DNA from 2 places in the Stenotrophomonas sp. YJH_SMC_119 genome. Region 1 is predicted to be linked to the other one. Evidence: predicted binding sites of a transcription regulator. Region 1 holds the regulator's gene; the other holds the start of a gene.

Region 1 (5,420 bases):
GGTCGGTACGGCATCCAGGTCCAGCGCGGCCACTTCGATGGCCAGCGAGATGCGTGACAGTTCGCCGCCGGAGGCCACCTTGCGCAGGGCGCGCGGCGGCTGGCCGGCATTGGCTGCGACCAGGAATTCCACGCGCTCGGCGCCCTGCGGGTCGGGCTTGCCGGCGTCCTGCGGTTCCAGCTCGATCAGGAACTGGCCGCCGCCCATGCCCAGCTCGGCGATGATGCCAGTGGTGGTGGCCGACAGCTCGGCAGCAGCGCTGCGACGGCTGGCGGTCAGCACTTCGGCCTGTGCGCGCCAGGCGGCGGCGGCCTTGTCGATCTCGCCGGCCAGGCGCTGCAGGCGTTCGTCGGCGCCGCGCAGCTGTTCCACTTCGGCGTGCATGCGCTCGCGCTGCGCACCCAGCTCGTCCATCGGCACGCGGTGCTTGCGGGCCAGGTCGTGCAGACGGCCGAGGCGGCGCTCGTTCTCCTCGAACTGTTCCGGGTCGGCGTCGAGGTCGTCATGCACCCGATCCAGCAGCGACAGGGCTTCGTGCAGCTGGATCGAAGCGTTCTCGATCAGGCCATCCACCTCGCCCAGGCGCGGGTCGTGCTCGATCAGGCGCGACAGCTCGTGGCGCACCTGCTGCAGCAGGTCCAGCGCGGAGTTTCCGTCGTCGCCGTTGAGCTGGTTGCTGGCGGCCTGGCAGGCGCTCAGCAGGGCGCTGGCATGGGCCTGGCGGCGGTGGCTGGCGCCGAGTGCGGCAATCGACTCCGGCTCCAGGTCTTCACGGTCCAGCTCGCGCAGCTGATGCTCCAGGAAGCCGATCCGGTCACTGACGTCGCCCTGTTGCGACAGCGCCAGCGATTCATCGACCAATGCCTGCCAGGCCGCGGCGGCGCGTCGCACCTGGCGGCGTTCGTTCTCGTTGCGCGCATAGGCGTCGAGCAGGGCCAGCTGCGACGGGCGTGTCAGCAGGGCCTGCTGTTCGTGCTGTCCGTGGATCTCCACCAGCAGCGAGGCCAGGTCGCCCAGTTGCGCCAGGGTCACCGGGCGGCCGTTGATCCAGGCCCGCGAACCGCCATCGGCGCGGATGACCCGGCGCAGCTGGCACTGCTCCTCGTCGTCCAGCTCGTTGTCGGCCAGCCACTGGCGTGCAGCCTGCAGCTGCTCCAGCGCAAACTCGGCCGAAAGCTCGGCGCGCGCGGCGCCGTGGCGGACCACGCCGCTGTCGGCGCGCAGGCCGGACAGGAAGCCCAGCGCGTCGACCATCAGCGACTTGCCGGCGCCGGTCTCGCCTGAAACCACGGTCATGCCTGGCCCGAACTCCAGTTCGGTGGCGCGGACGACGGCGAAATCCTTGATCGAAAGATGTCTGAGCATGGGTAAGGGGGTATCAGCAGCCGCGCAACGCTAGCACGCGGGCGAGGGAGGTCCAATGACTTGCCAAGGTGATGCGCCGCCATTATCTAGTGTCCGTGTCTCACAGGTTGATTCCATGCACGGTTCTCCCGACCAGCTTGCCCCGCGTGCGCGCCATCTGCTGCGCACGCTGATCGCGCGTTACATCCAGGACGGCGAGCCGGTCGGCTCGCAGACGCTGGCGCGCGTGGCCGGGCTGGAGGTCAGTCCGGCCACCATCCGCAACATCCTGGGTGACCTGGAAGACCTGGGGCTGCTGGCCTCGCCGCACACCTCCGCCGGGCGCGTCCCGACCGCACATGGCTACCGGGTCTTCGTCGACAGCCTGCTGCAGATGCAGCCGCCGGGCGAAGGCGAGCTGGCCCGGTTGCGCCAGGAACTGGCTGGCGGCGGCAGCACCCAGGCCCTGCTCGGCAGCGCCTCGGAGCTGTTGTCGGCGATGAGCCACTTCGTCGGCGTGGTCAGCGCGCCGCGACGCGAGCAGTTCGCCTTCCGCCAGATCGACTTCGTGGCGCTGGACGGGCGCCGGGTGCTGGCGATCCTGGTGTTTGCCGACAACGAGGTGCAGAACCGCGTCATCGAGACCCGGCAGGAGTTCGCGCCGGGCCAGCTGGAGCAGGTCGCGAACTACCTCAATGCCCATTTCGCCGGCCTGCCGATGGCCGAGATCCGCACCCGACTGCTGCTGGAACTGCGCGATGCCCGCTCCGAGCTGGAACAGCTGCTGGCGCACAGCATCGAGCTGGCCGAGCAGGCCCTGCAGCCGGCGGCCGACGACATGCTGGTGGCCGGCCAGACCCGCCTGATGGGGGTGCAGGACCTGTCCGACCTGGAGCGCCTGCGCGAGCTGTTCGAGCTGTTCTCCAGCAAGCGCGAGATCCTGCAGCTGCTGGAGCGGACCATCCAGGCGCCCGGCGTGCGCATCTTCATCGGCGAGGAGACCGGGATGATGCCGCTGCAGGGCGTCTCGCTGGTCACTGCCCCTTACACGGCCAATGGTCAGGTGCTGGGCGTGCTGGGGGTGATCGGCCCCAAGCGGATGGCCTACGACCGCGTGATCCCGCTGGTCCAGGCTACCGCCGATGTGCTGGGCGCGGCGTTTTCGCCAGCCGGCCGCCCGCCGGGAACATCCGACGCTTGAAACGCAGCATCCCGCCCACACTAGGGTGGGTGGAGGCGGAGATTGACCGCCAGGGACCCAGACATGAACCACGAACAGCCAGATATCGAATCCCAGCAGAGTGCCGCCGATGCGGCCGCCACCGCCGGCGTCAACGACGAAGTCGAGCGCCTGCGCGCCGAAATCGAACAGGTCAAGGCCGATGCCCTGCGTGAGCGCGCCGACCTGGAGAACCAGCGCAAGCGCGTTGCCCGTGACATCGAACAGGCCCGCAAGTTCGCCAACGAGAAGCTGCTGGGCGATCTGCTCCCCGTGTTCGACAGCCTGGATGCCGGCCTGAAGGCCGCCGGCGACGAACCGCACCCGCTGCGCGAAGGCCTGGAGCTGACCTACAAGCAGCTGCTGAAGGTGGCCGCCGACAACGGACTGGTCCTGCTGGACCCGATCGGCCAGCCGTTCAACCCGGAACACCACCAGGCCATCAGCCAGGTGCCGACGCCGGGCGCCGCCCCGGGCAGCGTGGTGACCGTGTTCCAGAAGGGCTACCTGCTCAACGAGCGCCTGCTGCGGCCGGCGCTGGTGGTGGTGGCCGCCGATTGATGGACCAGGCCGGGCTTTGCCCGGTCCCGGTTGTGCCAGGCCATGCCTGGCAAGGTTTTCCAGGCGCTGAACACAGCGTTCGGGAGACGGCTTGAATGTTCCACGAGCCTCCCCCACATCGTATTCATCCACCGGCCGAACGGCCGGACTGACACCAACAAGCATCCTCAGGAGTCTCCCCCATGGGCAAGATCATTGGTATCGACCTCGGCACCACCAACTCGTGCGTGGCGATCATGGACGGCGGCAAGGCCCGCGTCATCGAGAATTCGGAAGGCGATCGCACCACCCCGTCGATCGTCGCCTACACCAAGGACGGCGAAGTCCTGGTCGGCGCCTCGGCCAAGCGCCAGGCCGTGACCAACCCGAAGAACACCTTCTACGCGGTGAAGCGCCTGATCGGCCGCAAGTTCACCGACGCCGAAGTGCAGAAGGACATCGCGCACGTCCCGTACAGCATCCTGGCCCATGACAATGGCGACGCCTGGGTGGCCACCAGCGACGGCAAGAAGATGGCCCCGCAGGAAATCTCGGCCAAGGTGCTGGAAAAGATGAAGAAGACCGCCGAGGACTTCCTCGGTGAGAAGGTCACCGAAGCGGTCATCACCGTGCCGGCCTACTTCAACGACAGCCAGCGCCAGGCAACCAAGGACGCCGGCCGCATCGCCGGCCTGGACGTCAAGCGCATCATCAACGAGCCGACCGCGGCCGCGCTGGCCTATGGCCTGGACAAGGGCGACAACAAGGATCGCAAGATCGTGGTGTACGACCTGGGCGGCGGCACCTTCGACGTCTCGGTGATCGAGATCGCCAACGTCGACGGTGAAAAGCAGTTCGAAGTGCTGGCCACCAACGGCGACACCTTCCTGGGTGGCGAAGACTTCGACAACCGCGTCATCGAGTACCTGGTTGAAGAGTTCAACAAGGACCAGGGCATCGACCTGCGCAAGGATCCGCTGGCCCTGCAGCGCCTGAAGGATGCTGCCGAGCGCGCCAAGATCGAGCTGTCCAGCGCCCAGCAGACCGAAGTGAACCTGCCGTACGTCACCGCTGACGCGTCGGGTCCGAAGCACCTGAACATCAAGCTGACCCGCGCCAAGCTGGAAGCCCTGGTGGACGACCTGATCAAGAAGTCGATCGAGCCGTGCCGCGTCGCCCTGAACGATGCCGGCCTGCGTTCGAGCGACATCAGCGAAGTGATCCTGGTCGGCGGCCAGACCCGCATGCCGAAGGTGCAGCAGGCGGTGACCGAGTTCTTCGGCAAGGAACCGCGCAAGGACGTCAACCCGGACGAAGCCGTGGCACTGGGTGCTGCGATCCAGGGCGGCGTGCTGGGCGGCGACGTCAAGGACGTGCTGCTGCTGGACGTGACCCCGCTGTCGCTGGGCATCGAGACCATGGGCGGCGTGTTCACCAAGATCATCGAGAAGAACACCACCATCCCGACCAAGGCCTCGCAGGTGTTCTCCACCGCCGAGGACAACCAGTCGGCCGTGACCGTGCACGTGCTGCAGGGTGAGCGCGAACAGGCCCGCTTCAACAAGTCGCTGGCCAAGTTCGACCTGTCCGGCATCGAGCCGGCCCCGCGTGGCCTGCCGCAGGTGGAAGTGTCCTTCGACATCGACGCCAACGGCATCCTGCACGTGTCGGCCAAGGACAAGAAGACCAACAAGGAACAGAAGGTCGAGATCAAGGCCGGTTCGGGCCTGTCCGAGGAAGAGATCGCGCGCATGGTCGCCGACGCGGAAGCCAACCGCGAAGAAGACAAGAAGTTCCAGGAACTGGTGCAGGCCCGCAACCAGGCCGACGCCCTGATCCACGGTACCCGCAGCGCCATCACCGAGCACGGCAGCAAGGTCGGCGGCGATGTCATCGGCAAGGTCGAGGCGGCCCTGGCCGACCTGGAAACCGCGATGAAGGGTGACGACAAGGCACAGATCGAGGCCAAGTCGAAGGTGCTGGAAGAAGCCGGCCAGTCGCTGTTCGCCGCTGCTTCGGCCGACCAGGGCGGTGCCCCGGGTGCCGACGCCGGCAATGCCGGCAAGGCGCAGGACGACGTGGTCGACGCCGAGTTCACCGAAGTCAAGGACGACAAGAAGTCCTGATCCGGACCGACACGGGACGCTGGCCACCAGCGTCCCGTTGTCGCATCAGGGTCCTGACCGCCCACCGGCGTGTCGGGGCGCCCGACGCAAGAGCGGACCTGGTTCCGCTCTTCCGCTTTGACGAATCCCGACTTTCCGGAACCAGATCCACGATATGAGCAAGCGCGATTATTACGAAGTGCTGGGCGTTG
Region 2 (5,420 bases), on a different contig from region 1:
CGCGCAGGCCCACCATCAACGCACCGATCACCGCGAATGCGACCAGCACGCCCAAGGTGTACCAGAGCGCGTGGCTGCGTGCGCGCTGTGGGCTTTCGCCACTCTGCGCCAGGCTCAGGACCTTCAGCGACAGGATCGGCAGCACGCAGGGCATCAGGTTCAACACCAGGCCGCCGGCCAGCGCCAGCAGCAGCACCCAGACGAACGAACGGTCCGGGTTCGGTGTGGTCGCCGGCGGGCGCGTACGCAGCGCGTTGTCACCGCGCGCATCGGCGGCGAATTCATTGCCGTCCACGGTGCCTGCGACGGCCGGGGGGGCGGCATCCGTATTGGGCACCGTCGGCAGCAGGCGCAGGGGGGCGCCGTTGGCGCCTTCGCGTGGCGCCGCAGCCAACGGGCTGATTACCTCGTTGCGCGGCGGTGCCTGGTCGGCGCTGGCGCTGACCTTGCCGGCCGGGATCGACAGCTTCACCCGGCGGGTCATTGGCGGGTAGCAGATGCCATCGGTCTGGCAGCCCTGGAAGGTCACCACGAGGGTGCCGTCAACCGCGTCGGCAACCGTGCGCCGCAACGGCAGCGGCACTTCCACCTGGTTGAAGTACACCGAGACATCGCCGAAGTGCTCGTCGCGATGCGACTGCGCGGCTGGCCAGCGCGGCGTGCCGGCCTGCACGCCGGTGCTGCCTTCCAGCTTCAGCGAGGTGCGGTCGCGATACAGGTAGTAGCCCGGTGCCGGACTGAAGCGCAGCAGCAGGGTGTTGCCGTCGCTGGCGATGGCATCGAAGCCGAACGCCTGCTCCGACGGCAGCGGCAGCGCCTGGCTGTTGCTGGCCGCACCCGGCAGGCGCAGGCCGCCGCTGTTGCCGGCACCGGCCAGTGGGTTGTTGAACGGACTGGCCGCACCGGCGCGCGCGGCAGGGGCCGCGGCCTGTGCACCGCTGCCGGGCAGGGTGACCTGCACCACGCGCTTCTGCGGCGGGTAACAGACACCGGCATCTGCGCAGCCCTGGTAACGCACTTCCAGGCTGATGGTGCTGGCGGCCTCGGTCGGCGTGCCGGGCAGGGTGGCCTGCAGGCGCTCGCGATAGGTTTCGACCTCGCCGAAGAAATCGTCGTGGTGCTTGTCGCCCTTGGGCATCTGCAGCGCGCCGGCATTGAAGGCCGGGTCGGCCCTGACGCTGGTGCGGTGGCGATACAGGTAATAGCCGGGCGCGATCTTGAACTGCAGCTGCACCTGGCCCCGTTCGGGGGCACTGGCGGTCAGCGCGAACGCCTGGTCCACCGGCAGCAGATCCTTCTCATCCAGGGCGAAGGCGGGCAGCGAGAGCCACATCAGGGCGCACAGGGCGGCGCCACGCGCAAACAGAGTCTTCAATCAGTGTCCTCCCGGGTCTGTGCCCGGATCCAGTCCAGATACGCCGGCAGGCCGGCCCGGGTTTCGACCGCGATGCACTCCGGGAGTTCATACGGATGCAGTTCGACGATCCGGGCGATTGCGTCATTGACGCGACTCGCGGTGGTCTTCACCAGCAGCTGCAGCTCGGCGTCGGTGGTCACCTCGCCCTGCCAGCGGTAGGTCGACTGCGCGCCATCGAGGCGGGTCACGCACGCGGCCAGGCGCTCGCCAACCAGCGCGTGCGCGATGCGCTCGGCACTGGGCCGGTCCGGGCAGGTGGTCAACAGCAGTAGGACGGGATCGACGGTCGACATGGCCGTCGAGTATAGGGCCGCCGCCGGGTCAGGACCCGGCGGCGGCCGTGGACCGCTGCGTTGCGCGGTCAGTTGGCCAGCTGGCAGGTGGCCGGCTTGGCCGAGGTGAACAGGCCAGGGGTCGCCCACTCGGGGTGGTCGATGAACGGGTTGCGGTTGCCCTGGAAGCTGTAGATCACGTCATTGCGCGCACGCTCGGCATCATCCGGCGGGTCGGACAGGTGCCAGTCGATCAGCGTCGACAGCAGGCCCATGTAGGCCGGCGAGCTGCTGGTCTTGACGATCCTGCTGCGGTCGTCGGTCAGCTCCAGGTCCGGCTCGGACTGGCCAGTGGCTGCATCCTTGCCGCCCTCGTAGCGGATCGCCATGTACATCACCGCACGCGCCATGTCGCCCTTGCGCTTGCCCCACACCTCGAACGTGCCGGTGTTGCCGTCCGGCGTGCGCACCCAGTTGGAGTTGCCCGGATAGCCACCACTGCCGCCACCCTGGCCGTTGTTGGCCTCGGTGGCGCGCTCGCCGCAGCTGGCGTCGCACTTGCCGAACGGCTTGTTGCCACGGTCGGCGTTCCACTGTGCATCGGTCAGGTACAGCATGTGGGTGTCGGTATACGGCGCGTACGGCAGGCCCTTGTCACCCGTAGTGGTGGCAAAACCCAGCGAGTTCGGCCAGGTGTGCTCGCGGTTGTACTTCAGGCCACTGCCGCTGCCGGCGCGATCGGTCACCTTGGCGTAGCTGCGGTTGCGATACGCGTCGAGGATGCGGTTCGGGTTGTTCGGGTCCTCGTCGGCGATCTCCAGGATGGTCCAGGTACTGGTGCCCGAGCCGCTGTACGGGTAGGCGGTGTGGCCCTTGATTGTCGCGTGCAGCGAGCAGCGCAGCTGGCTCGGGCTGCTGGTGTTGACCTTGGAGTAGTAGCCGGCCGGCACACCCGGGTTGCCCGGGTCCGGATTGCCGCCGGTGCTGGCCACGGTGAAGGCGATGCGGCTGTCGGCCGCCGGGTGTGCGCCCTGCAGGTCGGTGATGCGCGCGGCGCGGATGTCGAAGCGGCAGGCTTCACCGGCCACCAGCGCGGTGTTGGTGGACAGCTTCACGCTGCGTCCGCTGGCCGGGAAGGTCAGCGGCACGCTGCCGGAGGTACCGCAGCTCAGCGCGAACGCGCCGCTGGCCAAGTTCACCGTCTCGCTGAACACCACTTCCAGATCGGCGGCGGCCGGGAAGGTGCTGCTGCCCTGCGCCGGGGTGGTGGTGGACACCGACGGCGGCGTGTTCGGGCCCGGGGTGCCGCCGCCACTGAAGGTCTGGCCGTTGTTGCAGCTGCCGAAGGTCTGCCTGGCCGACTCGGCCCAGGTGAAGTGGGCGTACTGGCTGCCGCTGCCGGTCAGCTGCAGCGAGGTGCCGGGAGCCGTGCTGTTGGTCTCGGCCACCGGAATGTTCTGGCTGGTCATGCCGGCGGCAGGGCCACCGGAGGCGGTGATGGCGCCCTCGTAGCTGAGGAACTGGACCACCTTGCCGCTGGCGTCGACCAGGGCGACGCCGTCGTTCGGGCCGTTCTGGATGCCGTTGGTCGGGTAGTTGACCACGGCGATGCTGGCGCTGCCGCAACCGGCGGCGGTGCCGGCCGGGACCGGGTTGTTGGCGTAGACCGTGGCGGCCGAAGGATTGCTGCCGTTGTAGAGGTAGAGGCGGTAGCCGGACAGGTCTTCACCTGCGGTAGCGACCACTTCGATGGCTTCGCCGACGTCACCGGCGGCGGTGCTGTCGTCGTAGTGCAGTTCGTTGATGAAGACCTCGGCCTGGGCCGGCGCCGCGGCCAGTGCCAGCAGGCAGGCGGCGGCAAGCGGGGACAGCAATCGCATCGACTACTCCTTGTGATTGGGAATGCCTGACCGAGCCTAAGGCCGATCCAGTGACACTTTGTCGTAAATGAACGTCAGATATCTGACAGTGCGACGCTTGTCACCGAAATTGTCCAGGACCGACGCCTTGGCCGAGGCGCGCGGGTGGAAAAATTTTTTTCATTCCGCCCTTGAAAGGGGGCGGCGGGGCTCCATCTCTGCCCTGCTCCCGACGTTGTCGGGTTTCTTCACGTGCGGTTCTGGCACTCGCCTGGGGTGAGTGCTAACATCGCCGGACTTTTTTAGACCAATCAATCACTTAAGAGGTCTCCTATGAGCATCAAGCCGCTGCACGACCGCGTTGTGGTCAAGCCGATCGAAGCCGACGAAATCTCCGCCGGTGGCATCGTCATCCCCGACTCGGCCAAGGAAAAGTCCACCAAGGGTGAGGTCGTGGCCGTCGGCCCGGGCAAGCCGCTGGACAACGGCAACGTGCGCGCGCCGTCGCTGAAGGTCGGCGACAAGGTCATCTATGGCCAGTACGCCGGCAGCTCGTACAAGAGCGAAGGCGTCGAATACAAGGTCCTGCGCGAAGACGACGTGCTCGCCGTCATCGGCTGAGCCTCGGCGCGACCTGTTTCAACCTGATCCCAAACTCCCAGCCGCCGGGCATCGTCCGGCGCTACCAATGAGGTAAATGCAATGGCTGCCAAGGATATTCGTTTCGGTGAAGACGCCCGTTCGCGCATGGTGCGCGGCGTCAACGTTCTCGCCAATGCCGTCAAGGCCACCCTGGGCCCGAAGGGCCGCAACGTCGTGCTGGAAAAGAGCTTCGGCGCCCCGACCATCACCAAGGACGGCGTCTCCGTCGCCAAGGAAATCGAACTGGCTGACAAGTTCGAGAACATGGGCGCGCAGATGGTGAAGGAAGTTGCTTCGCGCACCAACGACGATGCCGGCGACGGCACCACCACCGCCACCGTGCTGGCCCAGGCCCTGATCCGCGAAGGCGCCAAGGCCGTTGCCGCCGGCATGAACCCGATGGACCTCAAGCGCGGTATCGACAAGGCCGTTTCGGCCGCCGTCGCCGAGCTGAAGAACATCTCCAAGCCGACCGCCGACGACAAGGCGATCGCCCAGGTCGGTACCATCTCGGCCAACTCGGACGAGTCGATCGGCCAGATCATCGCTGACGCGATGAAGGAAGTCGGCAAGGAAGGCGTCATCACCGTTGAAGAAGGCTCGGGCCTGGACAACGAGCTGGACGTGGTCAAGGGCATGCAGTTCGACCGCGGCTACCTGTCGCCGTACTTCATCAACAACCAGCAGTCGCAGACCGCTGACCTGGATGACCCGTTCATCCTGCTGCACGACAAGAAGATCTCCAACGTCCGTGACCTGCTGCCGGTGCTGGAAGGCGTCGCCAAGGCCGGCAAGCCGCTGCTGATCGTGGCCGAGGAAGTTGAAGGCGAAGCGCTGGCCACCCTGGTCGTCAACACCATCCGTGGCATCGTCAAGGTCGTGGCCGTCAAGGCTCCGGGCTTCGGCGACCGTCGCAAGGCGATGCTGGAAGACATGGCCGTGCTGACCGGCGGCACCGTGATCTCCGAAGAAGTCGGCCTGTCGCTGGAGAAGGCCACCATCAAGGACCTGGGCCGCGCCAAGAAGGTGCAGGTCTCCAAGGAGAACACCACCATCATCGACGGCGTCGGCGACAAGGCCAACGTTGATGCACGCGTGGCGCAGATCAAGACCCAGATCCAGGACACCTCCTCGGATTACGACCGCGAGAAGCTGCAGGAACGCGTGGCCAAGCTGGCCGGCGGTGTTGCCGTGATCAAGGTCGGCGCCTCGACCGAAATCGAAATGAAG

The links. Region 1 encodes HrcA, which represses chaperone genes, less so after heat shock. Its sites were predicted from a motif close to TTNGCACTCNNNNNNNNNGAGTGCNAA; they were not measured.
Region 2: a site for HrcA is predicted at 3,809-3,835, ahead of AC5P6S_RS12800 (co-chaperone GroES). Genes of this name have one in related genera too.

The regions. Positions count from the first base shown of each region.
Region 1 is NZ_JCAFRP010000004.1:122,121-127,540, forward strand. Features, by position in the region: gene recN (DNA repair protein RecN) at 1-1,365, opposite strand, end outside; gene hrcA (heat-inducible transcriptional repressor HrcA) at 1,481-2,545, shown strand; gene grpE (nucleotide exchange factor GrpE) at 2,609-3,124, shown strand; gene dnaK (molecular chaperone DnaK) at 3,307-5,229, shown strand; gene dnaJ (molecular chaperone DnaJ) at 5,384-5,420, shown strand, end outside.
Region 2 is NZ_JCAFRP010000007.1:148,232-153,651, forward strand. Features, by position in the region: gene AC5P6S_RS12785 (protein-disulfide reductase DsbD family protein) at 1-1,375, opposite strand, end outside; gene cutA (divalent-cation tolerance protein CutA) at 1,372-1,710, opposite strand; gene AC5P6S_RS12795 (endonuclease) at 1,779-3,569, opposite strand; gene AC5P6S_RS12800 (co-chaperone GroES) at 3,882-4,169, shown strand; gene groL (chaperonin GroEL) at 4,251-5,420, shown strand, end outside.